Regions from separate parts of the Bacillus cihuensis genome, predicted to be linked through region 3. Evidence: riboswitches for the same ligand, from Rfam matches in the RefSeq annotation. Region 3 holds a riboswitch; each other region holds the start of a gene.
What was found. Region 3 has a riboswitch for S-adenosylmethionine ahead of V179_RS0121205 (methionine biosynthesis PLP-dependent protein). Riboswitches for the same ligand answer to the same signal wherever they lie in the genome.
Positions count from the first base shown of each region.

Region 1 (11,000 bases), on a different contig from region 3:
CGATATTTTTCGACATAACTTCGATAAATTTTATGGAATAATAGGAAAAAGTACTTAGAATAAAATTTTTAAATAATATTTTTAAAAAGTACATAATACGTCCAAGTGATTAAGTATGATGAACATATAAGTTTGTTCTTAGTTAATTAAAGAGAATTGATTGAAGAATTGTGGAATTTGCTTAAGGGATTATCATTACTAGAAAAAACACAAATCGTTAGAAGTTTTTCCGACACTTTAACATCTGAGGAAAAACAGGAAATAAAGAAAGATTTATTCCGGCACTTTAGAAGGAAGCCTATATTTTTGAGTAATCGCTATAAAGAAGATTTGGATGAAGTATTAGATTTCCTTTAATGATTTTAATAGTCCGTTGAATGATTTGAAGTGCTAGAGATTAACAAATTGTAGTAGGCGCTGTGAACAATTAGTATTATGAAGATGGAGGGAGCGGATTGCTCTCTCTTTTATAGTACTAGTTGTGTATCTATTATGTGAAACAAGAAATATCGGGGAGTGACAGTGAAGTCGCGAAAAAGGGGGAACACGTATATGATTCCAGCAAATATAGATCCGATTACTACTACAATTAGCGAAAATGGTGGAAAATCCATCTTCGATTGGTTCGATCAACATCAACAATCGTTTTATACACTTGGTTGGTGCTATCTCAGAAATCAGCAGCAAATGGAGGAACTTTTTTACCGGTCGATTTTAAAAATTCAAAAGGAATGGCCTCGATTTAAAAGTAACATACCGTTCGAAATATGGGTTACATCTATTTTTATACATATTTGCCGAGAGCTTTCAGGGGATGGAAGTTTGCAAGGTTTGGAGGAAAGTGAGTCACATCAAGGACTATTTACAGCACTTAATCCATTGCAACAGGACGAGAAAGAAGCGATGGTACTTACATATGTACAAGGATTTTCTAAAGAGGATGTGGCATATCTCCTCCAAGTTTCAGCGGAAAAGGTGAACGAGCTTTTGTCTTCTGGAATCCAGTCACTTAGAAATGGAATGTATTCTGAAACAAGCTTTCATGGTTGTATGGATTATCGCAAGGATTACCTAAATTATTTAGAAAGAGCTATGGAGCGATCGAAAAAGATTGATTTCGAAGTACATATTTATCATTGTCAACAATGTCAGGAGGATCTAGCTACCTTTCAAGATGCCCGGTTAACTATGTTAAATCTAACTGAAAGGGTTGAGTTACATATTCCAGATAGTTTCATGGAGAATGTCAAAGAAAGGCTACAAGAACAAGAAAAGCATAGAAAACAGAAGAGAAAGAAGCGGCAGCGAAAGGGGCTCACTTTGGCGAGTGTATGCGTGTTAGTGATGGGAATCGGCTTTTTTACAGGAGTGATTCCTTATCTCTATTATTTGTTAACAGAGGAAGATCCGCAATTGCGTACTTTTCTACAACAGGGGAATGGCCAAAGGCTGAACTTGGTAGCAGAAAGCGAAGGGGTGAAAGTGAAGATTAAGAGTGTCATTGCCGATGAGTTGCAGACGCTTGTTTTTTACGAAATAGAAGATAAAAATGCAGACAATCAATATATGTTAAATTTAGGTGATGGGGTTGATGTGGAAAATGATTATGAAATCATGCACTATGATACATTTCCAATTTACTATCCACCTGAACTAGAATCAGATATTAATAGAAAAGAGAAAAACATGTATCAAGGGAAGATGAGTCTACAACCGCTGAAGGGGGATAGCGGGACAATCAAACTTAAAATTACACATCTTAAGAAATTGATTCGTGATTCATCAAAGCAAAACACTTCTTGGGATTATATGAATATAGAAAATAAAAGTGGGGAATGGGACTTCGAGATACCTGTAACAAAACAGCCTTCCACCGAATATGCATTGAATAAGGAAATAGAAATAGAGGGAATTCCGGTTCGATTTGATAAACTAATCATGGCTCCAACAGCTACGCTTCTTCAGGTAAGTGTAAATAATGAACAGCCGGAAAAGCGGATAGAAAGTATTAATTTCAACGATCTAGAAGTGAACAATCAAAAAGTGAAAGCGAATATATATGGCAGCACTTTTATTTTTTCACAGAATAATATGAATTGGGATACTTTTCAAATAAGGTTTGACCCTCTATTAGGAGAAAAGCCAAAAGAAGTTAACATTCAGTTTAAATCTGTTTACCTAACATTGAATGAAAATCAAACAATCAAATTGGATGAAATTCAAGAATTTCCGCAAACTTTTAATTACGCTGGCAGTACAATCATTTTAGACAAGCAAGAAGATGAACAGTCTACCAACATTGTTATAAGCAATCGTGAAATGAAGAATCGAGCATATGAGGTACTTCATTTTGATATCGTTAGTGAGGATGAAAATCAATTTCTTTCTATGGAGATGGAAATTGAAGATGTGCTCGTTGATAAAAACGGGATGGAATACGATCTGAATCAATCCCCATATTCATATAATGAAATAGAGCAGCCTCGTTATTTCCATAATACCTATAATATTCGGCTTCATGATCACAATTTGACTTCTAAAAAGTTGGTTATGAACGGATATAGCAAAACGGAATACGTAGATGATATTGTGAAGTTTTCTTTGGAATAACAACTGTGAGGACTTTCAGCATGTATGATGGTACAAGTAAATCAATGTCGAATCCTAATTAATGAGGAGAACTACGCATAAAGAGATAAAATGTAAATAAAGTTTATATTAAAATAATGATTATTACCAATCAAAAAATCAGAGTTGCAGCTCTGATTTTTTTGTTGGCACAATTTTGTCTTTTTCAAGTGATTGATAAGACAATTAAACGGAAAGAAACAATAGCAAAGAATCACTGATATTTATGAAAAATAATCAAGAAAGACTTTGTGCATTGAGAGATTTTACGGAATTTACAGAAGGAAGGTATATTAAGAAAGTGATTGAATCACATAATTGAACGAAACGGGCGATTTGTAGTCGGCGCTGCATGATAACAGATGTTTACATATGTAATTGTTCGGGATAGAATGACTAGTGAACAAGTAGGTAAACTTGTCATTAAAAATTCGATTATTCTAAAATTTCAGAAAAAGTATTGACTGAATGTTTTCAAGGCTGTATTATCAATTTTAAAGAATTAAATATTGATTTTCTTCTTATCAAGAGAGGTGGAGGGACTGACCCTAAGAAACCTCGGCAACCAGCATTAATAATGCCCGGTGCCAATTTCAGAGGAAGTAAGACGATTCCGAAGATGAGAAGGTGGACGATTGTTTTATTTGTTTATTCACGCCCCCCTTCTATCTTTAATGTTAGAGGGGGGTTTTTGTATTCCATGAAAAAAAGAGGTGCTGTTACATCTCTTTCAAATTAAGATAGTGCGATCTAGCTAAAAGAACGAATCTGACATCGAAAATACAAATTATCATTGGCGGTGTCGTTCGTCTACAAGATTCAGGATACGCTGATTCGTTTGGAAAAACTTCAACTCAGACCTCAACTTACGATTGCTTGTGAAAGATAAAATTAAAAATTGTATGTTCAAATGGGAGGGTAAAGTTCAATGAAAAAATGGTTCGGATTATTGACAGCATTATTTTTACTAATAGGTGTCGCAGGGTGTTCAAGTAGTACGACCGCTAAAGATGAAAAGCCTAAAAAAATTGTCCTAGATTATGCATATTATTCCCCGATAAGCCTTGTTTTAAAGAAATTTGGCTGGGCTGAGGAAGCGTTTGAAAAAGACGGAATTAAAGTTGAATTTGTACTTAGCCAAGGCAGCAACAAAGCTCTTGAATTTTTAAATAGCAGTAGTGTCGATTTTGGCTCAACGGCTGGGGCTGCAGCTTTAATAGCTAAATCCAAAGGTGCACCAATTGAGTCTGTTTATATTTTTTCCAAGCCTGAATGGACAGCACTTGTAACGAAGAAAGATTCTTCGATTCAATCGGTCAAAGATTTAAAGGGAAAAAAAATTGCAGCAACGATTGGCACTGATCCTTACATCTTCCTGCTACGAGCGCTTGATGAAGCAGGTTTGGCTCCAACCGATGTGGAAATTGTGAACCTTCAGCATGCTGATGGAGGAACTGCATTAACAACTGGCCAAGTTGATGCATGGGCTGGCCTTGATCCGCATATGGCTAAATTGGAATTGGAAGCTGATACAAGAATCTTTTATCGGAATCCTGAATTCAACACTTATGGGACGCTAAATGTAAGAAGCGATTTTGCTAAGAAATATCCTGCAGAAGTTGAAAAGGTCATTGAAGTTTATGAAAAAGCGAGAAAATGGGTACTTGAAAACCCAGAAGAAGCGGCAGAAATCTTAGCAAGTGAAGCGCAAATCAGTTCTAATGTAGCCAATAAGCAAATGGAACGGAATGATTTTTCAAGTCCAATTCCTGGAGATGTGCAAAAAGAGGCATTGATTTCAGCTGGTAGCATTTTGCAAAAGGGTGACATCATCCAAAAAAGTGCAAATGCAGATTCCTTAGTAGATGAATTGATTCATGATGAATTTGCAAAAGCAGTGATTAAATAACAAGTGACTGTTTAAACAGCCACTATTGAAAGGGAGACTATGAATGAGTGGGAAAACGAACGCTGTCTCATCCCGACTTCCGGTAAAAACAAAAAAGGGGTTCCAATTAAATCAAACGGTAAAGACCGTAGCTTTAGGCAGTATAATACCTGTTTTGCTCATAATCATTTGGGAGTATTTAAGTAACATTGGCGTTTTTCCTCAGCATCTTCTGCCTGCGCCAACATCTATTTTTTATATGATTCTCAATATGGCAGGTGAAGGAACATTGTGGAGCCATATGGGGATTACTCTTTATAGACTTTTCCTTGGTTTTATTATTGGGGTGGCAGCTGCACTTATTTTAGGAGCAGCTGTGGGCTATATGAAAATAGTTGAAAGTTTATTTGATCCACTAATCCAAGCCTTTCGATCAATCCCTTCTCTAGCTTGGGTTCCTTTATTCATTTTGTGGATGGGGATTGGCGAGTCATCGAAGGTTGTCTTGATCGCAGTCGGTGTTTTCTTTCCGGTTTATCTCAATATTGTGTCTGGGATCCAGGGAGTGGATCGCAAATTAATTGAAATAGGTAAAATCTATAATTTTAATTCGTTTCAGCTTATCCGAAAAATCATTCTGCCAGCATCCTTGCCATCATTTCTAGTTGGAATTCGCAGTGGACTTGGTCTTGGGTGGATGTTTGTAGTAGCAGCAGAATTAATGGGAGCAAGCAAAGGAATTGGCTATTTACTAGTATATGGACAAAATATTTACTCACCAGATTTAATTATTTCAAGTATCGTCCTGTTCGCTATTTTAGGAAAAATAACGGATGCTTTATTAAAAAATTTAGAGTCAAAGTCGCTACATTGGCGGGATACAATAGAGAAAAAAGCATAAAGGATGGTAGCTATGTTAGCAATTGAGAATGTTTCGAGAACGTTTTCTAATGGAGAAACAGGCTTTAAAAATATTAGTCTATCGATTCAAAAGGGAGAAATTATTGGAATTCTTGGAACAAGTGGCTGCGGAAAAAGCACCCTACTCCGCGTGCTTTCCGGATTGGATGTAGGTTTTAAGGGAAGTGTTTTGATTGATGGGGAAGCTGTTAGTTCAGTTCATGAAAAAATCGGCATGATTTTTCAAGAGCCACGTCTTCTCCCATGGTTAAAAGTAATTGAGAATATCTCCTTTGGTTTAACGAATGACTTAAATAAGCATGAAAAGGCGAGTAAGTATCTTGAATCTGTTGGGCTAAAAGGTTTTGAAAACCATTATCCTAAAGATTTATCCGGGGGAATGGCGCAAAGAGTAGCGATAGCAAGAGCTTTAGTTACTGCACCAGAAATTCTCTTATTAGATGAACCCTTTAGTGCTCTAGACGCTTTTACGAAGATGCAACTTCAAGATTTATTGTTCTCGATTTGGAAGCAATATGAATCGACAATCTTACTTGTAACCCATGATATTGACGAAGCTCTTTACCTTTGTGATCGTATCGTTATTCTTCGAGGTCAGCCTGGGATGATTTACTCAGAAATAGTGATTGATCAGCCAAAGCCCCGCGCTAGAGGAGATGCATACCTTGGCCAGCTAAAAGATAAAATCATTCATTTACTTGACTTGTCTACGAGCTTATAATGGAGATTCACTCTACAATTCTCTGTCGAGTAGACAAAAAAATATAGTAAGTTGTAGCCTTTTCCCAGTAAACATCTAGGAGAAGGCTATTATTTTTTGTCTGTTTATCATTATATATCCTAATACAATCAAGCAACATAATAAAAAAATAGGCTGTTTTCGCATAGTTTGTAGCCTTTTCTAAATAATGAAACGTTCCTTTCCGCTGCAGGCACTTGCTTTCCACGGGGAGGAAGTCGAGCCTCCTCGCCGCTTTGCGTCTGTGGGGTCTCGACCTTTCCTCTATTTCCCGCAGGAGTCAAGTGCCTTCCGCTACAATCCACTCAGTGCATTCAAAATTGTTAAAAGCAACAATCTTTTAGAAAACAGCCAAAAAATATTAGGAGAATGAATAATAGTAAGGAAAGTATGAAGATAATCTTAGCTAGGGGGCATTTAAAATAATTGAACTCATCAGCCTCATTTCTAGTAAATCATATTATTGTGTAAAAAGTTTGCTATTTTATGTTATTAATAGCAAGTTGAATCAATTGGGATTGAAAATGGTAAAAAATATAATATTCATAGTGTAAAATAGTTAAATATCTTTGTAACGAAATTAAATTCCAGGAGTTATATAAGTGAAAGGGGTGAGAAGAGAAGTTGGACTTTGAGGAAATCTATCAAGAATATTTTAAAGAAGTTTATTTGTTTATCAAGTCATTAAGTCACGATGAGAGTATAGCCGAAGAAATTACGCAAGAAGCATTTTTTAAGGCGTTAAAAGCAATTAAAAAATTCGATGGTACTAAAGATATTCGAGCGTGGCTTTTTACAATTGCAAAAAATACATATTTCTCTCACTACAAAAGAAATAAACGTCAAATAGATTCAGATGTAGTAGAAGAATCAGGTATGGGAGTGCAAATTGTAAATCATTTGATGAATGAAGAAGATGCCTTCGCAGTTCATCAGTTTCTTCACTCGATGAATGATCCATATAAGGAAGTCTTTTCACTACGTACTTTTGGCGAATTACCGTTTGAGAAAATAGGGCTTCTTTTTGGAAAAAGTGCAGGATGGGCAAGGGTGACCTATTACAGAGCGAGGAAACAAATTATTGATTATATGGAGGAGAATTATGAAAGAGATTAAATGCACAATTATTCAAGATGTTTTACCTCTTTATATTGATGAGGTAGTTAGTCAAGATACAAAAGAAATGGTAGACCAGCATTTACAGCATTGTGAAAAATGCCAAAAGGAATATGAAACAATGAATCGTAAACTGTATATTCCAGCAGAAAATAAAGCCCCTATTATTCAAAAGATTAATAAAAAATGGCGTAAGAAAAAAGTAATAATTTCATTTGCCTCCATTTTTGCTACGGCTATCATTTTATTAGGAGCGTATGTATGTATTTTTTATTATGAGAGGGTTATTCCATACTCGAAAAATTTAATTAAAATTGAAATGCAAAATGATAATCAATTGGTTTCTCATTATTACGGTAAAAGTTATGCTAGTGTTAGCGAGACCCATCCTATGCCACTTGAAATTGACGGAGAGAAAAAGAATGTGAGTTTTATCACTTATAAAGAAACAATCGCTGATTCCCCTTCAAGAAACCTAATTAATAACGAGAAGAATCTTAAAGAACAGGATTATATCTGGAAATTTTCTGAAAGTGAAAAAATTGATGCTGTTTATTATGTAGATTATGATGTAGAAAAGATCGCTGCTGGAAAAGATTCTTGGGATTCAATTTTAAAACGTGCTGTATTAATTTGGGAGAAATAACAATTATCATTTTTTTTCAACAAACGGTAGCTTTAATTCAAGAACAGACTGTCAATAGGCAGTCTATTTTATGTTTTTAAGAATTAATAGTATATTTCTCTGAAGCTGGTGTGACTGAATTTACTGCAGAATCAGGTAAGATGACGTTAAAAGAATTAGTGAATATTTTAAAAGGCATTTTTGTAGAAAATGAAGTTGTCGGATTAACGATTGCAGAGTATTACCATGGGATTTTATAAATTTTAAAAATATATTATCTGAGTTAGATATTTTTGAATAATAGATAAAAAGTGGGTCTGTTTTTAGCAGATCCATTTTATCTTTTTGTTTTTGAAACAAGTTTTCTTCTTGTCTTAAATTTACATAAGGACAAACACCCATTCAAGACGCGATAGCAACTCAGAAGCAAATATTGTAAAGATTAGCAAAGGATGTACTTTGAAAAGTTCAGTAGTTTTTCTGTTAATTGCCAATATTTTTTTGTGAATAGCCATCATCTCCTTAGAATATATGCGAAATGCTAGATTTGGTGTGTATAATACATGTAGGAATATTTGTAAATATGATTTGCGTTAGAGGTGAGCATATGACAACTAAAGAATTGAGTAAAATTGTTATTGTAGATGATGAAATTTTAATAAGGCAAGGTATAAAACATTACCTTAATTGGGAGCAAGAAGGTTTTCAAATTGTGGGAGAAGCTTCAAATGGAAAGGAGGCACTTGAAATAATTGAACGAACTCATCCAGAAATTGTTATAACCGATATTGTAATGCCGATTATCGATGGAGAAGAATTAACAAGAATCGTTAAATCAAAATATCCAAATATCGAGATCATTATACTAAGTAGTTTTGGGGAATTTGACTACGTTCGTTCTACCTTTCAAAGTGGAGTTGTTGATTATATATTAAAGCCTAAGCTTGATGCAAATACGCTGCTAGAAGTGCTAAATAAGGCAGTAAGTAGAATTCCAACTTCTGAGACAAATGAGACAAAACAGCAGGAGCAAACGGCTATAAATCATGTAATTGAAAAGTTAATTTCTGGTTTTGAAGTGGATTATGATGCAAAGCAATTATCAAGAGTGTTTCCCTATGACAGCTTCTATTTATTAGGTGTAGTTTTTAGTCAGAATACTCCTAGAGGAGACCTCATTCAAATTCAAGATAGTATCACGCAACAATACCAATCTTATTTAGCTCAAGCAGCATATCATACGATTACCATTGAAAAAAATGAAATCGTATTAATTATGAACATAAATAAAGATAAGTCCCAGAAGGTTATTGATTTCGCAGAAAGAGTTGCGGGAATCCATACAAATTCGGGTTTTGTTCTAAGTGAACAATTCTCTGATTTATCACAGATAGGGAAAATATATAATGAAAAGGTATCAAAATTGATACAATATCGATTTTACTTTCCAAACATCCCTCTTTTAAGGGAACAGGATTTACAACGAGAAATACCAAATATTGAAGCTTTTAAAATGGAGTGGTTCACAAACGAATGGAAGCATAGTCGCTTTCAGGAAGCTTGCAGCTATTTACAAGAATATGTATCTGAATTTTCTAAATGTTACACGATGGATGTATTCGAATTTAAATCATTCTTTGAAAATATCATCTTTCGCATTACTGTTATTCTAAATAATATGGAATACGATGTAGCCGATATAGGAAGTTCCAAGTATGAGTATTTAAGATCCATTAATGAGGCTAATTCATCCAGTGAGACAGTAGAGCAATTAAATAAATTTATTGAACACGTGAACAAATGCTTATATTCGGAGAAAAATCAACCTAGTAATTTAAAAATGAAGAAGCTCCTGCAATATATTGAAGACCATTATGCAGATCCACTCAGCCTTACAGATGTAGCAGAGCATTTTCATTTTAATCCTTCCTATTTGTCTAACTATTTTTCTACAAATAATAAAGAAGGGTTTGTTGAGTATTTGAATAAGGTTCGAATTGAAAAGGCTTCACAGCACCTACTTAAGGATTCAGCCTCCATTTCAGAAATTAGTGGAATCGTAGGTTATTCAGATCATAGCTATTTCTGTAAAGTATTTAAAAAGATAAATGGAATGTCGCCTAGTAAGTTTAGAAGAAAACATACTAAAGGATAAAAGATGGGGGATAAATGAGAATACTAACAAACCGAATTAGACATAATAGTTTATTTTTTAAAATGTTTCTTATTACGATACTTATCATAGTTACAATCTCTTCTCTAATAACCTGGACTACATTTCGCATGTCAGAGAAGTTCTTTATTGATCGGTTTAGTTTTAACAATAGCAAGATGATAGATCAGATAAAGGAAAGTGTAGGTACGTTTCAATACTCGATTGTTATCGCTTCAAATAATCTATTAAACAACAGTACAATTAAGAGTTTTCTTACAGGTAAGCACTCAAACGTACAGTTGGGCTCATATTATTATCAAGTAAAAAAACAGATGAACAATATAAAAACAAGTGTAGAAGCTTATGATGTAGGTATTTTGGTCTATGGGATTAATGGGATTAGTTTTGCAACAGAAAGATCTTCATGGGCTGTATCTGATGAAGAACTACAGAATCACTCTATTACTAAAAAAACACTCAAACAACCTAATAAACTGTTATTTCATCTAGAACAACCAGGAAATCAAACAAAGGGAGAGAACGTTATTATTGCTACAAAGGCGTTTATGGAACCAACTTCAAAATATATTTATGGAACGATGTACTTTACAATTCGCGAAAAGGAGTTTCGAAAGTTTTATAGTAGCTATACAAGCTTAGGTAACGATGTGTTAGTGATGGATCCGTCTGGTACTGTTTTATCAAGTAATCGTGATGAGTATATTGGAAATAAAGAAGAGGAACTAAAGGATTATGCGATCCAATTAGGGGAGCAACAAAAAGATTATATGGATGCAGATTTTAAGGGGAAGGACCATCTTATCATGATTGAATATCTCCCTACCTTTGATTTGTATTTAGTCAATTTAATTGATAAGAAAGCTGCTTTTGGAAATATCATTGATAAAAAGTCAATCGTACTTATTTG
Region 1 covers NZ_AYSD01000010.1:396,421-407,420, forward strand. Annotated here, with positions in the region: gene V179_RS0101770 (DUF4179 domain-containing protein) at 553-2,610, shown strand; SAM riboswitch class I at 3,147-3,254, shown strand; gene V179_RS0101775 (aliphatic sulfonate ABC transporter substrate-binding protein) at 3,557-4,537, shown strand; gene V179_RS0101780 (ABC transporter permease) at 4,581-5,417, shown strand; gene V179_RS0101785 (ABC transporter ATP-binding protein) at 5,430-6,158, shown strand; gene V179_RS0101795 (RNA polymerase sigma factor) at 6,801-7,292, shown strand; gene V179_RS0101800 (zf-HC2 domain-containing protein) at 7,279-7,938, shown strand; gene V179_RS31925 (hypothetical protein) at 8,049-8,177, shown strand; gene V179_RS0101810 (response regulator transcription factor) at 8,525-10,072, shown strand; gene V179_RS0101815 (cache domain-containing sensor histidine kinase) at 10,201-11,000, shown strand, end outside.
Region 1: linked by a shared signal. The riboswitch ahead of V179_RS0101775 (aliphatic sulfonate ABC transporter substrate-binding protein) and the one ahead of V179_RS0121205 (methionine biosynthesis PLP-dependent protein) in region 3 are both predicted to bind S-adenosylmethionine.

Region 2 (11,000 bases), on a different contig from region 3:
GAACAAATAATGGATACAAAGGTCCAGGCAATCTTGTTAGGGAAATTAGGTAAAGCATCTGAAAAAAAAGTTAGATTTGAAATAGATTCGCTAAGCTACATCGACAAACTTCCGGATCATATCAAATTGTTCCAGATAACACTCGTACTTGGCAATTTAATAGATAATGCCTTTGAGGCGGTTTATGACATAGAGGAACCGATTGTAAAGTTATTCGCGACTGATATAGGAGAAGATATCATCTTTGAAGTAAGCGACAATGGTAAAGGAATCACGGAAGAAGAAATGGTCGTGCTTTTTGAACGCGGTTTCACTTCGAAGACGAGTGAAAAACCAAGAGGATACGGACTATACAACGCTGATAGTGCAGTAAAGGAACTTGGAGGCATAATCGAAGTACATAGCGAGGCAGAAAACACGGTATTCACCGTTTATCTGCCTAAAGAAAAAAGAGGAGGAGAAGTATGGGGAAAATAAGAGCGGTTATTGTAGAAGATGATTTTCGCGTAGCAGATATTCATGAGAAGTTTCTGAATAAATTTGCAGAAATCGATGTAATAGGAAAAGCACTAAATGCCAAACAGATGATACGAATTTTGGAGCAAAAAAAACCTGACTTGCTCCTCCTAGATGTGTATTTGCCAGACAAACTTGGTTCCGATTTGCTACCAATCATTCGTCAAAAATTCCCGCAAGTGGATATTATCATGATTACGGCAGCAATCGATAAAGAAATACTTGAACATGCGCTTCGCTATGGTGTGGAGTACTATTTGATCAAACCAGTAAAAATGGAGCGTTTTTATCAAACGATTGAAGAATATCTTAATAAGTCCCAGCTTTTGCAAACTAAGCGTGATTTAGACCAAGATTTTGTAGATCTTATTTTTCAAAAAAAATCCCCAACCAAGGAAAGGAAAGGGGTTATATTACCTAAAGGAGTCGATGAAATCACATTATCGAAAGTGAGAACTGTTCTTGAAATGAGTGACACGGGTATGTCGGCGGAACAAGTGAGTGTTCAAATTGGTGCTTCGAGGACAACCGCAAGGCGATATTTGGAATATTTGATATCTGTCAGGGAATGTAAAGCTGAAGTGGTATACGGAGTTGTAGGGCGACCAGAACGAAGATATTGTAAAATTTAGAGGAAATCCCATCTTGTTTCTAAGAAGGGCTGAATAATATTGATAGAGTTCGGTCTTTCTCTGGCGGAAGAAATACTCCCCCACTGATTGAAGTTTCACTTTATCAGGTATACTGATTTTATCGAGAAAACATCCAAAATTCCCATTCCGCACCGTCATCATTGTAATTAGGCGAGTGTAGCGTGCTTCATGATATATCCTTCATGGTAAAGTGTGCTGTTTAACGCTGGATTCGTTTTGTGTAAAAGAACGAATCCTTAAGTATTCACGGATAGCCAAAAACCAATCGTGAACAAAATGAACAAAATTTTCACAATTATTTTAAAACACTTTAATTTGCAAACGCTTACAACGAAGAGAGCATAGAGTACAATTTATCTATATATAAGATTAGGAGTGATAAATATGCTCGCTTTACTTGGATATATGATGATAATTGTATTTATGATTTTAATAATGACAGGGAGACTTTCAGCTATGATTGCTCTCATTGTCGTGCCAATTGTATTTGCACTCATAGGTGGTTTCGGGAGTGAGATGGGTCCAATGGCGTTAGAGGGAATCAAAAGTGTTGCTCCAACGGGAATCATGATATTATTTGCGATTTTATTCTTTGGTGTTTTGATTGATGCTGGAGTTTTTGACCCAATAATTAAGACAATTCTTAAGTTGGTAAAAGGAGATCCTGTAAAAATTGCCATAGGGACAGCTATTTTGGCTCTGCTAATTTCACTGGATGGAGATGGAACGACCACATATATGATTACAATTTCTGCAATGCTTCCCCTTTATAAAAGGATTGGCATGAGACCACTTCTCTTAGCAGGGATTGCTGTTTCCGCTTCAGGCGTTATGAATCTACTACCTTGGGGAGGGCCGACAGCAAGGGTGATGACCGCATTGAACCTTGAAATGTCAGACGTATTCACACCTGTTATTCCTTCTATGATTGGCGGTGTTCTATTCGTTTTGTTCATGGCTTATTGTCTCGGGAAAAAAGAAAGAAAAAGAATTGGTGTCATAGAGTTTGACTATCAGGGAGTAGCTCAACAAGCGGCTACAACTGAGGAATTGTATGTAAAACGCCCTAAATTAATTGTATTTAACTATGCTTTAACGATTACCTTATTAGTAGCACTAATCATGGAATTACTGCCATCAGCCGTTTTGTTCATGATTGGTTTTGCCATAGCCATAACGATAAATTATCCGAAATTGAGTGACCAAAAAGAACGTGTAGCAAATTATGCTGATAATGCTTTATCTGTTGTTTCGATGATTTTTGCCGCTGGAATTTTCACTGGAATTCTTGCAGGAACGGAAATGGTGGATGCTATGGCAAATTCGATGATTCAGCATATTCCAGATGTTATGGGTTCGCACTTTGCTGTAATCACGGCAGTTATTAGTGCGCCGTTTACGTTCTTCATGTCCAATGATGCCTTTTACTACGGAGTACTTCCATTACTAGCTAAGGCTGGAGCTGCTTATGGAATCGACCCAGCTTTGATTGGAAGAGCTTCTCTTTTAGGATTGCCTGTTCATTTATTAAGTCCTCTTGTTCCTTCTACCTATCTATTGGTCGGGATGGTTGGAGAAGATTTTGGAGCATTACAGCGTTCCTTCTTGAAGTGGGCATGTGGTTCAACAGCTGTCATGATTATTGTAGCTATTGTATTAGGAATCATCCCTTTTTAAACTCGCGAAAGATATAAAAGGGGACTTTTAGACGTTTTTGTGCAGTAGCTTACACTTTTCATACTATTAAATTTTTCAGATGTGCCTAACGTGTATCTTACAGAAAGCAAGTTTTCTGTATATACACGTCTTTTTGTCTATTGCGAAATGCTTTCTCTTGCTTTAACGGAAAGTCAAGACTTCCCCCTCAAGGCTTAGAGGAATTGAAAAAGCGTAGGTGGGGGATGCCCGTAAAAGCCCAATCGGGTTTGTAGTGTCGCTTTACCCACACTGTGTGGAGGTTTTAGCGACACTAGAACGGGACTACAATCAGTGGAGGATGAAGAAAAACCCCCATTGATTGAAGTTCCACTTTATTGGTACTTGTTCAAACTGGAGAGTGCTTCAAGATAATAGTGCTTTGGCAAGTTCGAAACAATTACGGAGCTAATATAATCTTTACTTATGGTTAGTCATATCAAAATTATATTTTATTTATAACTGTCCATTCATTATAATTATTCATATAGAGAGCGGAAAGAAGGACGATGTAAAATTGAATAAAAATATATGGATGTTTATTGTTCTAAGTAGCGCAGGTGGTTTTTTACTTTCGTTGACAGGTCTGTCGATCGGATGGATGCTTGGAACATTACTCTTCGCTGCACTCATTTCTTTCGTATCACCAAATTTTCTAGGGACGAAAGGTCTACCGAAATACTGGCTAAATATAGGGCAGTGTATTTTAGGTATTGAACTAGGTCAAAAAATTAATCTATCTGTTCTTACAGTCTTTCAGCAACATTGGATTGTTATTATAGTCATGCTACTGCTTTCAATTATGTTTTCATTACTTTCAGGTTTGGCACTTTGGAAATTTAGCGAAACTAATATGCTGACTAGTTTTTTCGGTACGGCACCGGGTGGACTATCGGCTATGCCAGGAATGGCTGAGGAAGTCGGTGCCAACACAGCGGTCGTTAGTATTATCCAAACGATGCGTGTTTTTCTTGTTATTTTAATTATTCCGATTGTCGTGTCCTTATTGGTGGTAATTCCGACGGCACCGGTTATCGTACAATCGCCAGGCGCTGTTTTTGAAATCCATCACTTATTATGGAGTCTGGTGCTTGCTGTCGTTGCCTATGGGGGATATCATGTAGGTAAATATTTGAAATTTCCGGCTCCTTGGCTCCTTGGAAGCATGGTTGGAGTCGCCGTTGTTCAATCCATCACATCTACCACTACTGGACACGATATGATTGCCTTCTGGCCACATAGTATCATGGTCGTATCGCAGATTTTAATTGCCGTATCGATTGGCTCCCGTTTTCGCAAAGAAATGTTTATTGGTTTAAAACAAACATTAGTTGTTGCCTTCATCAGTACGATCATGTTAATCGTAGCGATGTTTGCGTGTGCTTATTTTGTTTCAGAAATCACAGGAATGGCGTTTATGACCACAGCCCTTGCGTTCGCACCGGGTGGCGTTGCGGAGATGGCGACAACAGCAGTCGTACTAGATGCTGATTCCACATTTGTAGTGGCTGTGCAGGTGCTCCGAATTATCGTAGTTTGTCTCGTGATGCCGCCAATTTTCAAATTGCTGCATAAGTGGGAAAATCAAAAAAGTGTTCATACACATATCTCAGCATAAGTTTATTAGTAAGGTAATAGACGGATAAATAAGGCAGTGGGAATTCATTTACTAAAATCCTGTAAGCAGGTATTTAACTAATTTTATCCCGCATTAACGGAAGTCAAAGCCCCTATCTCAAGGCTTAGAGGAATCGAAGAAGCTAATGTGTGTGGGGGGCTACTGTCCGTAAAGCCTGATTGAAGTTTCACTTTAACTAGTAATCAAAATATAAAAATAATTTAAAATACATTGACAGTAATCATGCAAAATGGCATAATTTATACGAAATTACATTAAACTTAAATTTTTTATATACAAAATCTTATCAAGAGCAGGTGGAGGGACAAGCCCGATGATACCCGGCAACCGACTTATTTTTAAGCACGGTGCTAATTCTTGCAGCAGAAATGCTGATAGATAAGAAGTTGTTTTTTATTCGGAAACCTCTTCTTATTGAAGGGGTTTTTTATATTTTTTAAAAGGAAGAAGTGGCGAAAATGAGCGAAGTAACAGCTGTGTACAGCATAATATCTGATTCATCAAGCTTGGAAAAAAAAGCCGAAGAAATAGCGCTTGGTCTAACGGTTGGTTCTTGGACGAACCTGCCGCTGCTCGAACAAGAACAATTAAAAAATCATAAAGGTCGAGTTGTCACGGTCAAAGAAGTGGATGAAGAGAAGGTATCTGGAAAAAACGTTGGCGAACTTCACATTGCTTTTCCAGCGGCTAATTTTTCAAAAGATATTCCTGCTATCCTGACGACAACTTTCGGAAAATTATCTCTAGATGGAGAAATTAAATTAGTAGATTTAAAGTTTGATCAAGACCTTTTAAGCCATTTTCCAGGACCTCGTTTTGGAATTGCAGGCATTCGCGAAAAGCTTCAAGTCTTTGATCGTCCTTTAATTATGAGTATTTTCAAGGGAGTGATTGGGAGGGATTTAGATTATCTGCTCAACCAATTACGAGAACAGGCATTGGGTGGTGTTGACCTAGTGAAGGACGATGAAATCCTCTTTGAAAACCCTCTCACTCCTCTTGAAAAAAGAGTAACAGAAGGAAAGAAAGTACTTGATCAAGTGTATGAAGAAACTGGTCATAGAACGTTATATGCCGTGAATTTAACAGGAAGAACGTTCGAATTAAGGGATCGAGCTAGAAAAGCAAGAGATTTAGGAGCGGATGTTTTGTTATTTAACGTTTTTGCTTATGGTCTTGATGTCTTACAAAGTTTACGAGAAGATGAGGAAATTGCTCTTCCAATTATGGCTCACCCTGCCGTTAGCGGTGCGTTCACTTCATCAGAAAAATATGGGCTTTCTCATGCCTTACTGTTAGGGAAATTGGAAAGATTGGCAGGAGCGGACTTTTCCTTGTTTCCTTCACCATACGGCAGTGTAGCTTTGGACAGAGATAAGGTGATAGCGATAAAAGAGGAGCTAATAAAGAAAACACAGATTAAATCGGTATTTCCTGTACCATCAGCTGGGATTCACCCAGGTCTCGTACCTTTATTGATCCAAGATTTCGGAAAGGATTGTGTCATTAATGCAGGTGGAGGCGTTCATGGACATCCACAAGGAGCGCAGGGTGGTGGTAAGGCGTTTCATCAAGCAATTGAATTGGTGCTTTCTGGGGATGCGTTTTCAGAAGAAACTGCTGCATTTGAACTTCAGGAGGCAGTCCGGCTATGGGGCTGGAAGGATGTGGTTGCGAAGTGAATAATCCAATCATTTTTTGTGACTTTGATGGTACGGTAACAAAGAAAGACAATATTGTTAGTATAATGAAGCAATTTGCTCCACCAGAATGGGAGATGTGGAAGGATCATGTTTTATCTCGTTCGGTCAGTATCCAAGAAGGGGTAGGCAACATGTTTCGTCTCCTTCCAACTTCACTAAAACAGGAGATTACTAAGTTTGTTTTAGAAAATAGTGAGATTCGCGAAGGGTTTAGTGAATTTGTTCAATATACGAAAAAGCAACAGATCCCCCTTTATATCGTAAGTGGAGGGATGGATTTTTTTGTTAGACCAATTCTCGCCCCGTTTGACTCTATTGCCGGGGTGTTTTGTAATCAGGCTGATTTCTTAGGTGAAACGATTCAAATACAATGGCCACATCCTTGTGATCAGACATGTACGAATCAAAATTGCGGCTGTTGCAAACCTGCGATAATCCGACAACTATCGAATGCCAAGACGCATGCAATAGTCATTGGCGATTCTGTAACAGATTTGGAAGCTGCGAAAATTTCTCATACTGTCATAGCAAGAGATTATTTAGCTGAAAAATGCGGAGAGTTTTCGATTCCATTTCAACCTTTTGATACGTTTTATGATTGCATAGACATTTTAGAGAAATTACAAATAAGTAGTCAAACGAAGGGGGTTGGAAAATGAGTGTGTTACTTACTCGTCATCATGAGCTTATGGAGATAAAAGCTGAATTGGCCGAGAGAGATTGGTTTATGGGCACGAGCGGTAATTTAGCGATTAAAGTACAAAATGATCCATTGCAATTTCTTGTCACGGCAAGCGGGAAAGATAAACGAAAAAAAACAAATGAAGACTTTCTGCTTGTGGATGGTGATGGAAATCCTGTCGGAAGCACGAATGTGAAGCCTTCTTTTGAGACGCTGCTGCATTGTGAAATATACAAAAGAACGGATGCCGGCTGCAGTCTCCATGTTCATACAGTAGCGAACAATGTGATTTCTGAATTGTATGGCGACGTGGGGAAAGTGGTTTTTCAAGGTCAGGAGCTAATAAAGGCATTTGACCGGTGGGATGAGAATGCAGAGTTAATCATTCCAATCATCCGGAACTATGCGGATATTCCTAGATTAGCAGCAACCTTTGCTTCCTTTGCGAATGAAAATAAAGGAGCCGTGTTGATTCGTAATCACGGAATCACTGCATGGGGGAAAGATGGCTTTGAAGCTAAAAAAATTCTCGAAGCCTGTGAGTTTTTATTTCAGTATCAGCTCACATTACTTCAGGCAAAAGCCGGACTTTATGGAGCAAGACACTTGACTTAAAAAGTCTAATAAGTTCGATTTATCTAATAAATTTTTAGGAGGAAATATGATGACAACGATTGTTATTCAAGGAACTAATGAAGTAATTGATAACCAAGAGGAAGTAATTGCATTTTTGCAAGAACAAGGCGTGATTTATGAATCATGGGATATTTCAAAATTACCAGTTCACTTACAAGAGAAGTATGTGTTAAGTGATGAAGAAAAACAAGAGATATTAACAGTTTTCCAACCTGAAATTACGGATATCGCAAACAGAAGAGGCTACAAGGCTTGGGACGTTATTTCACTTGCAGAGCATACGCCAAATCTTGACGAGTTATTAAAGAATTTCCAGCGTGAGCATCACCATACAGATGATGAAGTACGATTTATCGTGAGTGGGCATGGCGTTTTTATTATTCAAGGAAAAAATGGCCCGTTTTTTGAGGTTCACTTACATCCTGGAGACCTCATTTCTGTTCCTGTCGGGGTTCGTCATTACTTCACGTTAGATGACGATCGCAGAGTAGTTGCCATACGAGTTTTTGTCACAGCAGAAGGTTGGGTGCCTGTTTACGAGGAAGAAGCTGCACGTTAAATTATCATAATATTTAAAGTAGTCATATTACTAGTTTCAAATAATTTTTCATTGAGTGTGGCTGTTTAGGAGGGGGTTTATATGAAGGACTTTACGACTAGCTATTTTACGATGAATGAACAAGATGTCGTAGATTATGTGCAAAGTAATCTGGATTTCTTTGCACATAATGCCGAGCTTGAATGTCGTGAAATTGGCGATGGGAACTTAAATTATGTGTTTAGAGTAGTTGAGCCAAAGAGTGGTAGATCTATTATTATTAAACAAGCGGGACCGGTAGCCCGTATTTCTGATAGTTTTAAAGTTTCTCCTGACCGCAATCGGATTGAAAGTGAACTATTGAAACTTCATGACGAACTGGCTCCAGGTTTTGTTCCCATTTTCTATTCGTATGATCCTATTATGAATTGCTGTGTAATGGAGGACTTATCGGATCATGAAATTATGCGAACAGCACTTTTGAGTTATAAAAAATTCCCGTTATTTGCGGAGCATATAAGTACATTTTTAGCTAATACATTATTGCTAACATCGGATGTTGTAATGGGACATAAGGAAAAGAAAGAATTAGTGAAGAAATTTATTAATCCAGAGTTGTGTGAAATAACTGAGGATTTAGTCTATACAGAACCATTCTACGATTGTGAGCAAAATGATGTATTTGAAGGGACAAAAGAATTTATTCGAGATCATATATGGAATGATAAACAACTAGGACTAGAAACGGCCAAGTTGAAGTTCGAGTTTATGACGAATACCCAGTCATTGCTTCATGGTGATCTCCATACCGGATCTATTTTTATCAAGGAAAATTCCACGAAGATTATTGATCCTGAATTTGCCTTTTATGGTCCAGCTGGCTATGATGTCGGCAATGTAGTGGCTAATCTAATTTTTGCTTATGTGAATGCTAGTTTCACAATCGTAGATGAATCGAAACGAGAAGAATATTTGGGTTATTTGGAACAAACAATTGAGGATGTTATTCGATTGTTTCAAGAAAAGTTTTTACAGTTGTGGGATGAAAAAGTAGCAGAAAAAACAGCGATGGTACCAGGCTTTAAAGAGACATATGTAAATTCCATTATGAATGATGCAGCAGCCGTTACTGGTCTTGAGCTATGCAGAAGAATTATTGGGATTGCTCATGTTAAAGATATTACATCCATATCGAATTCGAACGACCGTGTTCAAGCAGAAAAAATTTGCTTAACAGTAGGAAAGACCTTTATTCTCGAGCGGTCCCAAATCAAAACAGGTGAAGACTTCGTTAAGGTCTTGCTAGAAAGTGTTCAAAAAGTTAAGGAGGCAAACAACAACGATGACATCACCAGTAGAAACGATACAATCGGTGCAGCTCAATGAAGAAGATGAGCTGATTCTTTTAGACCAAACTCTCTTGCCAATTAAAAAAGTTTTTTTACATCTTTCCACCATTAAAGAAATTTGGGATGCCATTTATCATTTAAAAGTACGGGGAGCACCAGCAATAGGAATTGCCGCTGCATATGGAATTTATTTAGAAACAAAAAAATCTAAGGCAGTTACATTTACAGGGTTATATGATGATTTTCAAAAAAACAAACAATATTTAGCTTCTTCCCGTCCGACAGCAGTTAATTTATTTTGGGCACTGAATCGAATGGAAGAACGTTTGCTAAAAGAAACAGAAAAAAGTATAACGGAAATAAAAAACGCACTTAAGGAAGAAGCGGAAAAGATTCGAATGGAAGATGAGCTTGTGTGTCGTTCGATTGGCGAGCATGCTCTTTCTCTATTAAAACCCGGATTTGGAATTCTAACCCACTGCAATGCAGGAACAATAGCGACCGCCAAATATGGTACGGCGCTGGCACCTATTTATTTAGGAAAGGAACAGGGGTATGAGTTCAAAGTTTTTGCAGATGAAACAAGACCCCTCCTGCAAGGTGCTCGATTAACTGCATGGGAATTGCAAGAAGCGGGAGTAGATGTAACTTTAATTTGTGATAATATGGCTTCAATTGTTATGAAGGAAGGAAAAGTTCAGGCTGTGTTAGTAGGCTGTGATCGAGTAGCTGCTAACGGTGATACAGCTAATAAAATAGGTACATCTGGCTTGGCGATTTTAGCTAAGCATTATCAGATTCCGTTTTATGTATGCGCCCCGCTCTCTACAGTTGATATCGAGTGTGACACGGGAGATGACATCCCGATCGAGCTTCGAAATCCAGATGAAATAACAAAGTCATGGTATGAAAAGCCAATGGCACCTGAAAATGTGAAAGCATACAATCCAGCCTTTGATGTAACCGACCATGAACTGATTACTGGGATTGTTACCGAAAAAGGAATTGCTTATCCTCCGTATAAAGATAGTTTAATAAATTTGGTGAAACAGGTAAGATAAACAAAGTGAAACTTCAATCAGTGGGGGACATCTTCATTCCGATTAATTGAAGTTTCGCTTTTTTAAAAGGAAATGAAATTGGGGAATTATTTCAAAAAGCAGGAAAACAAATATTTGATGTAGATAGACGTGTTGAATTGATTTTAAAAAAAAGACAACTACCGCTGATTGTGCAAAAATTAGATGCTTTAGTAAGAAGATTGCCAGAAAATCATCCGAAAAGACCGCTAGTAGAAAAGGATTTGGCGAAACGACTGGCAGGTTATCGTGGCGAAAAGGCTGTTGATTACCATTTAACAGAAGTTTCGAATAAACTATCCCTCATATTACATGACCTCCGCTTGAAGGCTAGCACCCACTATTTCCAACTTGATACCATTATTCTCACGCAATCATTTATCCCGCATTAACGGGCAGTAAAACCCCGATTGGTGAGATACAGTGAAACTTACCGCTGTGATCTTCAGCGGTTTAGTTGAACCAATCGGGTTTATACTGTCGATTGATCGAAGCGAAAGCGAAGATCTT
Region 2 covers NZ_AYSD01000010.1:739,838-750,837, forward strand. Annotated here, with positions in the region: gene V179_RS0103295 (ATP-binding protein) at 1-477, shown strand, start outside; gene V179_RS0103300 (response regulator) at 465-1,148, shown strand; gene V179_RS0103305 (CitMHS family transporter) at 1,554-2,846, shown strand; gene V179_RS0103310 (AbrB family transcriptional regulator) at 3,400-4,482, shown strand; SAM riboswitch class I at 4,784-4,888, shown strand; gene V179_RS0103315 (2,3-diketo-5-methylthiopentyl-1-phosphate enolase) at 4,962-6,185, shown strand; gene V179_RS0103320 (2-hydroxy-3-keto-5-methylthiopentenyl-1-phosphate phosphatase) at 6,155-6,865, shown strand; gene V179_RS0103325 (methylthioribulose 1-phosphate dehydratase) at 6,862-7,503, shown strand; gene V179_RS0103330 (1,2-dihydroxy-3-keto-5-methylthiopentene dioxygenase) at 7,553-8,083, shown strand; gene mtnK (S-methyl-5-thioribose kinase) at 8,165-9,448, shown strand; gene mtnA (S-methyl-5-thioribose-1-phosphate isomerase) at 9,405-10,472, shown strand; gene V179_RS0103345 (nuclease-related domain-containing protein) at 10,610-10,882, shown strand.
Region 2: linked by a shared signal. The riboswitch ahead of V179_RS0103315 (2,3-diketo-5-methylthiopentyl-1-phosphate enolase) and the one ahead of V179_RS0121205 (methionine biosynthesis PLP-dependent protein) in region 3 are both predicted to bind S-adenosylmethionine.

Region 3 (11,000 bases):
AGATAGGAAAATACTATAATTTTTTGTTAAGATAAAGTGAACCCGCAATCAGTGGGGTTCTGCCCGAACATGCGGGATAAAATGAACATAAAGAAGGTGTCCCTGAAATGTCTAACCATACACACAATATACAGTTCATTATTGTACTTTCACTCAATTTAACTGTATATGGTGGTTGTGGGGTCTGACTCTTTCGTTATGGGTCACCCTCTTTTGTTTTATTGTTTCTTTTAGGCTATGTTAAAACTCATTATTGATTTTGGCACTATGTTGATTGGAGCGATCCTACGAAAAATGCGAGACCCCACAGGCGCACAGCACCGAGAAGGCTCCCGGACCGCCCGCAGAAAGCGGAAGCCTCTCTTTGCAATCACCAGGCAAGTTTAATAGAGCCTTCTTTAATAAATGGAATAAAAATATTTGAAATAATTCTCCCTTTGAATTCTTAATTGAACCTGTTTTAAAAGCTAGAGAGGAGTAATATGTGGTGATTAGACCTATTGAAGTACCTGATGCAAAAAGTTTTATCGAATTAAGTAAAAAAATTGATGACTCTAATTTTATGTTATTTGAACCTGGTGAAAGAAACACAACACTCGAACAACAGAGCAAGTTCATCGAAAGAATATTATCTGAAAAGAAATCAATCATCTTTGTTGCCGAAAGTGAATATAATCTCGTAGGTTTTATCGCAGCATTTGGCGGAAATCTAAAAAGAAATCAACATTCCGCTTATCTCGTGTTAGGTGTCCTTGAAGAATTTCAAGGGCAAGGTTTCGCATCTAAATTATTCAATCAAATATTCGAGTGGGCAAAAAATAATGAAATATCAAGATTAGGATTAACGGTTATTAAAGACAACATCAAAGCATTCAATTTATATCGAAAGATGGGTTTTGTCTTGGAAGGTGAGAAAGTCCATTCGCTAATTATTAATGGAGAACCCGTTAATGAATATTATTTATATAAGTTGTTATGATAAACACACCCTTAAATCGAATTATTGCAGTTAACATGAACTACGAATCTAATACTCCCGTTCACCTTGTACCATATTTCATACGTTGTAACAAAATTAGTCATGTATTTATTCAATGGATTTTCCGATCCGGCAAAAGTAGCTTTACTATAAATTTCTGCTGAGTGAACCTTCTCTTTATGGGAACCTTAGATATGAGGAGGGATAAAAAATGGCCAGAAATAAAAAAATTTTAGTTCCCGAAGCACGAGAAGGTTTAGATCAACTAAAAGGTCGTATCATGAAAGCAAAGGGATACGATGTGAATATGACTGAACCTGACAATGTAAAATTCGAAATCGCCGAAGAACAAGGAATACCACTAAAAAAAGGATACAATGGCCAACTTACTTCAAAACAAGCAGGGAAAATTGGTGGAACGATTGGTGGCAATATGGTCAAAGAAATGATAAAAATAGCCCAAGAACAAATCATGCGAAAATGAGTAATTCATAAATAAGATAAGGTCTAGTAGAATAAAGTATGCTGTTTCTGACGAATCGACTCTCTCATACCGAAAGCTCGATTCGCTTTTTTATTTATTCCTTAACCAAGATAACTTCATCATGTTGACATTTCAAACATTTCATTATATGTGGACACTGACCTTTTTTTAATGATTCTGGAAAACCATCATTTTGCTTTAAGATATCTATGTCCATATATGCGCTATACTTATCATCATAGTCCATTGCTTTTCCCATATCCTTCATTTCGGAATCACATTCTGGGCATGCAACATAAATCTTTCGTAGTCCATTGCAAAGCGGACATAATGTCATATTCATTTCCTCCTATTTTCATCGAATCAAAACCAAAGGGTCAAACCACGCACTCATATATACAGAAATAATAAGTGATAATACTCTTGGTACAGAGTATTGAGTACGTGGCTAGACCCCTCTTAATATATCTCTAACTTGGTTGTTTTCATTGTCTCAGCTACTTCACTTTTACCTACTTAGTTATTCACCATATTTTGCGGATTTACCCACTCTTCGAATTGTTCTTCGTTTAGGTAACCTAGTTTAAGAGCTGTTTCTTTTAATGTTGAGTTGTTTTTAAATGCAGTTTTTGCAATTTCAGCTGCTTTTTCGTAACCAATATGTGGATTAAGTGCGGTTACAAGCATTAATGAACGTTCAACATTTTCTTTAATTTTTTCTAAGTTTGCTGTAATTCCTACTGCACAGTTATCATTGAATGAGTGAATTCCGTCAGTCAATAGTTTTACCGATTGTAAGAAGTTATAAATGATTACAGGCTTGTATACATTCAATTCAAAATTTCCTTGGCTTGCAGCGAATGAGATAGCTGTATCATTTCCGACTACTTGTACCGCAATCATCGTTAATGCTTCACTTTGAGTTGGATTTACTTTACCAGGCATAATTGAACTTCCTGGTTCATTTTCAGGAATTGCGATTTCTGCGATACCACTTCTTGGACCGCTCGCTAACCATCTTACATCGTTTGCGATCTTCATCAAGTCTGCAGCAAGTGCTTTGATGGCACCATGTGCATAGGCAATTTCATCGTGACTTGTTAATGCATGGAATTTATTATCCGAGGTAACAAAATCATATCCAGTATCAGCTGCCATTTGTTGTGCAGAAAGTGCAGCAAATTCTGGTTTAGAGTTAATTCCTGTTCCGACGGCTGTTCCACCAAGTGCCAAATTCAAAATATGCTTGCTGCTCTCCTCAATCATATAAAGTGATTTATCAAGCATCGCTCTCCAGCCGCTGATTTCTTGCCCAAGTGTGATTGGTGTAGCATCTTGTAAATGTGTACGACCGATTTTTACGATATCCGCGAATTCCTGTTCTTTCGCAGCAAATGTATCTCTGAGCACTTTGATCGCAGGAACCAATTTGCTTGCTACTTCAACATACGCCGCTATATGCATCGCAGTTGGGAATGTATCATTTGAGCTTTGCCCTTTGTTCACATCATCGTTTGGATGAAGCTTTTCATCACTGCCATTTTCCTTCAACCATTCGTTTCCTTTGTTTGCGATGACTTCATTTACGTTCATATTACTTTGTGTACCACTACCCGTTTGCCAGACAACGAGTGGGAAATGCTCGTCCAATGTACCTTCAAGAATTTCTCCACATATTTTTACTATGGCATTTTTCTTCATTTCAGATAAATCACCAAGATCAAAATTCACTTTAGCTGCCGCTTGTTTTACATAAGCAAACGCATGAATTAATTCAATCGGCATTTTTTCATAGCCTATTTTGAAGTTGTTACGGCTTCTTTCAGTTTGTGCACCCCAATACTTGTCAGAAGGAACCTTTACTTCCCCCATTGTATCTTTCTCAATTCTGTATTCCATTTCTTCTCCTCCAAATCTCTGTTATAACGCTAATACAGTCCTACTTAGTAGGAATCCCCTTTATTTTGTTAGCGCTTTAGTTTTTAAAAATTCTACATACATTATTATTGTACAAATGTTTTGCATTTAAAAGCAAATAAAAAAAAAGCTGTCCATCGTTTCTTAATACATAAATATGGATTTGCTTTTAATTGACATTAAAGATAAAGTATAGTAAATTCATAATTAACTAAATAATCAGGATTTCTTATCAAGAGAGGTCGAGGGAATGGCCCTGTGACGCCTCAGCAACCAGCAATAATAACATATTGCCAAGGTGCTAATTCCATCAAGCTATTTATGCTTGGTAGATAAGAAGAGACTGCATACTTATGCGCTTATAAAGTCTTCTTCTTAAAGAAGACTTTTTTTATTTTCTAGAAAAGGAGCCGTGAACGATAGTGAAAATTGATACACAATTAGCTCAATTAGGGAATCGAAGTGAAACTGTAACTGGTACAGTAAGTCCTCCTGTATATTTCTCTACTGCATATCGCCATAATGGCATTGGCCAATCAACTGGATATGATTATTCTCGGTCAGGAAACCCAACTCGTCAGCTGCTCGAACAAGCGATAGCTAATCTTGAAGGTGGCGATCAAGGATTTGCTTGCAGCTCTGGAATGGCTGCCATTTTCACAGTTCTTTCCCTTTTCCAGTCTGGTGATGAATGGATTGTCAGCAATGATTTATACGGCGGCACCTATCGATTGCTGGAAAAGGATTTTAAAAAATGGGGGTTAACATGTACATATGTTGATACAAATAACATAGCCGAGATTAAAAACAGTATTTCCCCTCAAACAAAAGCGATTTTTCTTGAAACGCCTACGAATCCGCTAATGCAGGAAACAGATATTGATGCAGTGTCAGCTATTGCAAAACAGTACGATGTCTTATTAATCGTGGATAATACATTCTATACACCTCTTCTGCAAAAACCGCTAGAAAACGGCGCCGATATTGTGATTCACAGTGCTACAAAATATTTAGGCGGACATAATGATGTACTTGCCGGACTCATAGTATCAAAAGGTAAAGATCTTTCTGAAGCTCTAGCACATCACCATAATAGTGCAGGTGCAGTACTAAGTCCATTCGATTCATGGCTGTTAATGCGTGGTATGAAGACACTTTCTTTGCGAATGGAAAGACATCAAGAAAACGCACGGAAACTTGCAGATTATCTTTCTACCCATGAATCCATTACAGATGTTCTCTATCCAGGAAAAGGCGGAATGCTTTCTTTCCGAGTAAGCGATGAACAATATGTGAATTCATTTTTGCAAAGCTTGAACCTTATCTCATTTGCTGAAAGCCTTGGCGGAGCGGAAAGTTTTATTACCTACCCTGCCACACAAACACATGGAGACATCCCTGAAGAGATAAGATTCGCAAATGGTATATGTAATAGGCTGCTTCGATTCTCTGTAGGTATTGAAGCATCGGAAGATATTATCCATGATCTAGATCAAGCATTCGCTAAGATGAAAAAGGAGGTTTTAGCATGACAGCCGACCATTTCAGCTTTGAAACATTGCTTCTCCATAATAACCATAAATTTGATTCAAGAAACGGAGCAGTTAGCGTGCCGATTCAGCATGCTTCCACTTTCCATCAATTTGATTGTGACCAGTTTGGGAAATATGATTACAGCCGAAGCGGGAATCCCACTCGCGAAGCGTTAGAAGAGATCATTGCAGGACTAGAAGAAGGTACAAATGGATTTGCCTTCGCATCAGGAATGTCGGCTATTTCTACTGCTTTAATGCTTTTATCAGCTGGCGATCATGTGATCGTATCTGAAGACGTGTATGGCGGAACATTTCGGATGGTCACACAAGTACTTTCCCGCTTTAATATTGAACATAGCTTTGTTGATATGACTGACATAGCAAATGTGAAGTCAGCCATTCAACCTAATACGAAAGCCATTTATATCGAAACTCCTTCCAATCCCCTTTTGAAGGTAACCGATATTCATGGAATCTGTTGTATTGCGAAACAAATTGGTGCATTAACATTTGTTGACAATACATTTCTAACGCCAGCGTTGCAAAAGCCACTAACATTGGGAGCAGATATAGTCCTTCATAGCGCGACTAAATTTTTATCAGGACATAGCGATGTCGTTGCCGGCCTTGCTGTCGTACGGGATCCAGAAATAGCAGAAAAACTCAGATTTCTGCAAAATTCATTCGGAGCTGTTCTTGGCGTACAAGATGCATGGCTTGTCATGCGAGGTCTGAAAACATTGCATGTTCGAATGGAGCACTCTGTGCAATCCGCTCAAAAAATCGCGGCATTCTTGGAATCCCATCCCCTTGTAAAAAAAGTTCATTATCCAGGACTTAACAGCCATCCACAATTTGCTTTGCAAAAGCAACAAGCGAAATCAGCTGGTGCAGTATTTTCGTTTGAATTAGAAAATGAAGATGTGCTACGCTCCTTTGTTTCTAATGTTACTCTACCAGTTTTTGCTGTAAGCCTTGGTGCTGTCGAAACGATTTTATCTTATCCAGCGAAGATGTCACACGCTGCAATGCCTGACTGTGAACGTGAAAAACGAGGCATCACGAAAAGCTTACTTCGTCTTTCAGCGGGCCTTGAAAATCCAGATGACCTGATTAAAGATTTTTCGGAAGCCTTGGAAAAAAGTAAACTGGTACTTACCGTTTAATAAATTTTTTCTTGAAGAAGAGTGTCAAAAGGGTCTGACCTCTCACTCTAAATCAGTATGGAATGTTTCATAGTATCCTAATATACTGTATTTAGTTGTTGCGAGGCCTGACCCTTGGACACCTTCTTTTTTTAATCTTTTGTACTGGTAAACCGCAATAAATCTCCAAATATAATCTCATCAGACAACCCTAATTCATCATATACAGTTTGCCGATATGGTTCACATGTAGCATTATTCAACTGTTCCCCCGATCCTTTACGATAGCAAACCCCATCTTGGAAAATATACGTATCATTTACAAAACCGCCATCTCTGAAAATCACGGGATGATTTGGAGATCTTGTAAACAAGTTGTGACCAAACGATATTGTTTGTTCTGTTTTTATTCCTAAGAGATGTAAAAGAGTTGGCCGAATGTCAATTTCTCCGCCTGGGACTGAAATCGTTTTCCCGCGCTCACCAGGAATATGGATAATCACTGGTACTTGGCGGTATTGAATGTGATTAATTGGCGAATATTCATCACCTAGCATTTGACTTAACGCCACTTCATATTTTTTTGAAATCCCGTAATGATCCCCATATAACACAAAGATTGTGTCTTCATACATTCCATGATCCTTAAGTGTTTGAAATAGCCGCTTAATTGCTTCGTCCTGATAACGAACCGTTGTCACGTACCGATTTACGACATCTTCGTCAGTATTTCCCATTGCAATTAGCTGGTCAGTTTCATCCAACAAAAATGGAAAGTGATTCGTTAATGTAATCAATTTTGCCAGATACGGTTCAGGCATTGTTTTCATAAGCTCCACAGATTGCTCAAAAAAAGGAATATCTTTAATACCATAATTAACCGAATTCTCATCGGTTACCACATAATCTTGCTTGGAAAAAAAGCGATCGTAGCCAAGGTTCTCATACATTTTTTCGCGATTCCAAAAGGATGCGTCATTTCCGTGAAAGGAAGCTGAATAATATTGACCATTCTCTCGCAAAAGACGTTGTAGACTTGTAAACGTATTACCTGGACGTCGAACGAAGACAGACCCTCCAGACAGCGGGTATAGACTCGTATCAATCATAAACTCGGAATCTGATGTTTTCCCTTGTGCAGTCTGATCATAAATTTGATTGAAATAAAAGCTTTCCTTTATCAAGTCATTCAAAAATGGTGTGATTTCTCGATCATTCACTTTTCGATTGATTACAAAGTTTTGTGTAGATTCCATACTGATTAACACAACATTCTTTCCTTTTGCTATTCCGAATAAATCCGTGGTATCATCCTTTTTACTCGCCATGTACTCCTCGATTTTCGCAGTATCGACATGTGTAGCCACTGCACGATCAATAGTAGGACGAAGCCCCATCGCAATGTCATACAGATGATAATTGTAAGGACCGATGCTTTTAACCATCAGTTCTCTGTTAAACGAGGCAGAAAAAAGATATGGAGACCGAAGCCACCCAAGTCCTGCTAATAAAATAAGTAGTAATGTACTGAAGCCAATAAACCGCTTTTTAAATCGGGCACTTATCTCATTCGGTTGGTTGATGATTTTTTTTGTAAAAAGGGCAATGATTAATACATCTACAAATAAGAGTAAATCCCACACTTGCATCAACTCAAACGTACTTGGACCAATTCCCCCGACATTTTTAAATTGAAACAATATAGAAACGGTCACAAAATCAATATAAAAACGGTAATACAATAAATCTCCATAAAGCAATCCTGTTATGAATAGCATAATCACTAAAAGCCACTTCATATGAAGTCTTTTTGTAAAGTAAATGCTAAATCCGATTAATAAAAGCAGTGAACCGATTGGATTGACAATAAGAAGCAGAGCATCGAACCAAGAATGAATGGCAATATCAAAACCAATAAATGAAACGATAACGGTCTTCAACCACATACATGTACACGCAAATAAAAACAGTAGTTTCGGAGTCACCCTCGTCTCTTTCATCGTCATATTTCATCACACCTTACTAGCAAAGTCTGTTTTCGCAAACGTCAACTCACAAAGTAGAAGACGAATTGATTCTTCACTATGATGACCCATTAACGAAATTTGGAGCCAGTTGCGCTTTAATAAATAGTGGCTTTCATAACTTGTTAGGATGTTTTTACTTTTCAAGAAATCACCTAATGTTTTTGAAGATTGATAAGTTGGTAAATTGATCGTGATAATACCTGGTGAATACATTTCGTTTCCTAAATAGTTATAACCATTTTCCTTTAAAAACTTTCTAATGAATATCGCTTTTGGTTCAATTATGCTGAAATCTATTTTTTGCAATGCAACATGTAATGCGTTTAATAGATTAGAAGAATGTGTAAATGGGGTACCATCATACTCCTGATACATTCCCATATCTAAATATCTTGGCAGATTATCATTATGACGTAGCTTATCCCGGTGAAAAACAATGACTAAGCCGGGGTAGGATCCTAAAGCCTTACCACTGACAGTCGTGGCCATTAATACATTTTTAAAGGACACAGGGACAACACCAACCGAGCTGCATGCATCAACACATAATTCAGCACCAAACTTCAGACAAAGCTCCTCGATTTTGTTCAAATCATATAAATAGCCGGTTGAGGTTTCACAATGCACGGTCCAGACCCATTTAATATTTGGATTTTCTCTTAAGCAATGTTCGATCTCGGAAATCGAAATGGGCTTATTCCATTCTTTTTCAATCGTTAAAAATGACAAATTAAAGCGTGAGGCATGGTCAATTAGCCGGTAACCGAATTCCCCATTTGCCAAAATTAAACCAGTCCCTTCGATCTGAGAAAGCTGTGCAGCCACTATATCATTTCCTAATGTGCCAGTCCCAACAACAACTTCTGCATACTTAGCGTTTGTCATGTTACAAAGAACGTTCCGTATCTTGTCCATTTGATTCATAAATCCGCTTGAGCGATGTGAGATAGCAGGTAGAGCGATAGCCTTGATTACTTCAGGATGAAGCTGTACCGGACCAGGAAGAAACGAAATTTTGCTAGCTACTTTGGAATTCCTGGCTATGAGTCTTTTGAAAACCTTTGTTGAGTTTTCAAATTGCTCAACTGTCAAATACATCGGCTGAAACTTAGCTTGTTCTGTCCCGACCATTTCACCAAATGCTTTAAATCCCATTCTTTTGTATAAAGGAATTTGCTGTTCAACACCTGATATAAGCGCCATATTATATTTTTTCTTTAAGCAAAAGCTAACTAGCAATTCAACCAATTTATAAAAAACGGGGCTTTTCCTAAATTCATTTTTTACAGTAAGTAGTCTTATTTCACATGGATTAGCATCGCTCGGTAAATAGTCGTCCAAATTCGTCAGTTTTTGATCCAATGAAAATGGTCGATTGGATCGAACAGCGATCATCCCAACGACTTCCTGATTTTTCTTGGCAATTATGTAGGTATTTTGTTTGTCAAAACGATCAATTAATCGCTGTTGTTCGTTTTGATTATGTTGAGGAATTTCTTCCACAAATGTTTGATAATTAAGTTTATAAATTTGCTCGAACTCAGATTGCTCTGAAGCGATTTTATAAACAACTTCCACTATATTCACTCTCCTATGTCGTTCTTAGTTTTCTTCTTCCTGCTGTTCGGTATATGAACGAGTAGGACAATAATCAGCATACACAGAAAGCCTATTGAATAAGTCCATGAATGCCCTGTTGCATAAGCAGTAATCGGAATTGTCATCATTGAGATTAATCCAGGAATTGTAATTCTACGAAACATTACATATCCGATTCCCATAACAATTCCTGTCACCAAAATAGCGACTGGGACAAGATAAAGGGTAACGGCTAAAAAAACGACGACTCCTTTGCCGCCACGAAATTGGAGCTGGATTGGCCAAATGTGTCCGATCAATAAACAAAAAGCACATATTAGCATGACCAATTCACTTTCTTCTATTAGGGTATTAACGATGAACAAAGCCATAAACACCTTTATAGCATCAATGACTACCGTAAAAAAAAAACCTTTTTTTCCTAGTTGCCGTCCTGCGTTTCTTGCACCAGCATTCCCGCTCCCTAGTTTACGAATATCTTTTCCCATCTTCCATTTACTAAAATAATAGGCTCCATTTATACAGCCAAAAGCATAAGATAGTGCGATTAATAATATCGGTTGAGTCATCAAACCGCTCCATTCACTGCATTCAATTGGATTCTTTTTCTACCAATCCTGTTTATTTCCATTTTATATGAAAATACTACACAATTAAAGGAAATACAATGGATTCTTTTTAAGTAGCAATTACATGCTATATATGCTGAAAATAAGAAGGTATGACTAAATAGAAATGCTTTTTTTGTTTTAACGCATATCTACAATCTTGCCGCTATTTTATTCAATTTATATTAAGTGAAACTTCAATCAGTGAGAGTTTCTTTCATCCCCCACCTACGCTTCTTCATCTCCCTAAGCCTTGAGGTGGGGGTTTTACTGCCTGTTAATGATTAAAAAACGGCTCCATACCTATTTAAGAGGAGCCATTTAGCAAAAAACCGTTTATTCGATAATTCTTGTTATCCTGCAACCTCATTCTTCTGGCCTTGCTGTAATTCATACATTTGAAAATACTTTCCTTTCAGAGCAATCAATTCATCATGATTCCCCTTTTCAAAAATGCGTCCTTTATCAAGGACAAGAATTTGATCCGCATTTTTGATCGTTGAGAGTCGATGTGCAATGATGAAGGTTGTTCTACCTTTTTTCAAGACATCCATGCCAGATTGAATAATTGCTTCTGTTTCAGTATCAATACTTGCAGTCGCTTCATCTAAAATGAGGATGGCTGGGTTAAAGGCAAGTGCCCGGGCAAATGAAATGAGCTGACGCTGTCCAGAAGAAAGCGTACTGCCTTTTTCAATCACTGGCT
Region 3 covers NZ_KI632497.1:624,739-635,738, forward strand. Annotated here, with positions in the region: gene V179_RS0121180 (ABC transporter ATP-binding protein) at 1-1, shown strand, start outside; gene V179_RS0121185 (GNAT family N-acetyltransferase) at 485-979, shown strand; gene V179_RS0121190 (alpha/beta-type small acid-soluble spore protein) at 1,191-1,463, shown strand; gene V179_RS0121195 (hypothetical protein) at 1,558-1,800, opposite strand; gene fumC (class II fumarate hydratase) at 1,980-3,362, opposite strand; SAM riboswitch class I at 3,607-3,719, shown strand; gene V179_RS0121205 (methionine biosynthesis PLP-dependent protein) at 3,800-4,912, shown strand; gene metC (cystathionine beta-lyase) at 4,909-6,081, shown strand; gene V179_RS0121215 (LTA synthase family protein) at 6,213-8,066, opposite strand; gene V179_RS0121220 (aminotransferase class V-fold PLP-dependent enzyme) at 8,073-9,665, opposite strand; gene V179_RS0121225 (glycerol-3-phosphate acyltransferase) at 9,671-10,255, opposite strand; gene V179_RS0121230 (ABC transporter ATP-binding protein) at 10,648-11,000, opposite strand, start outside.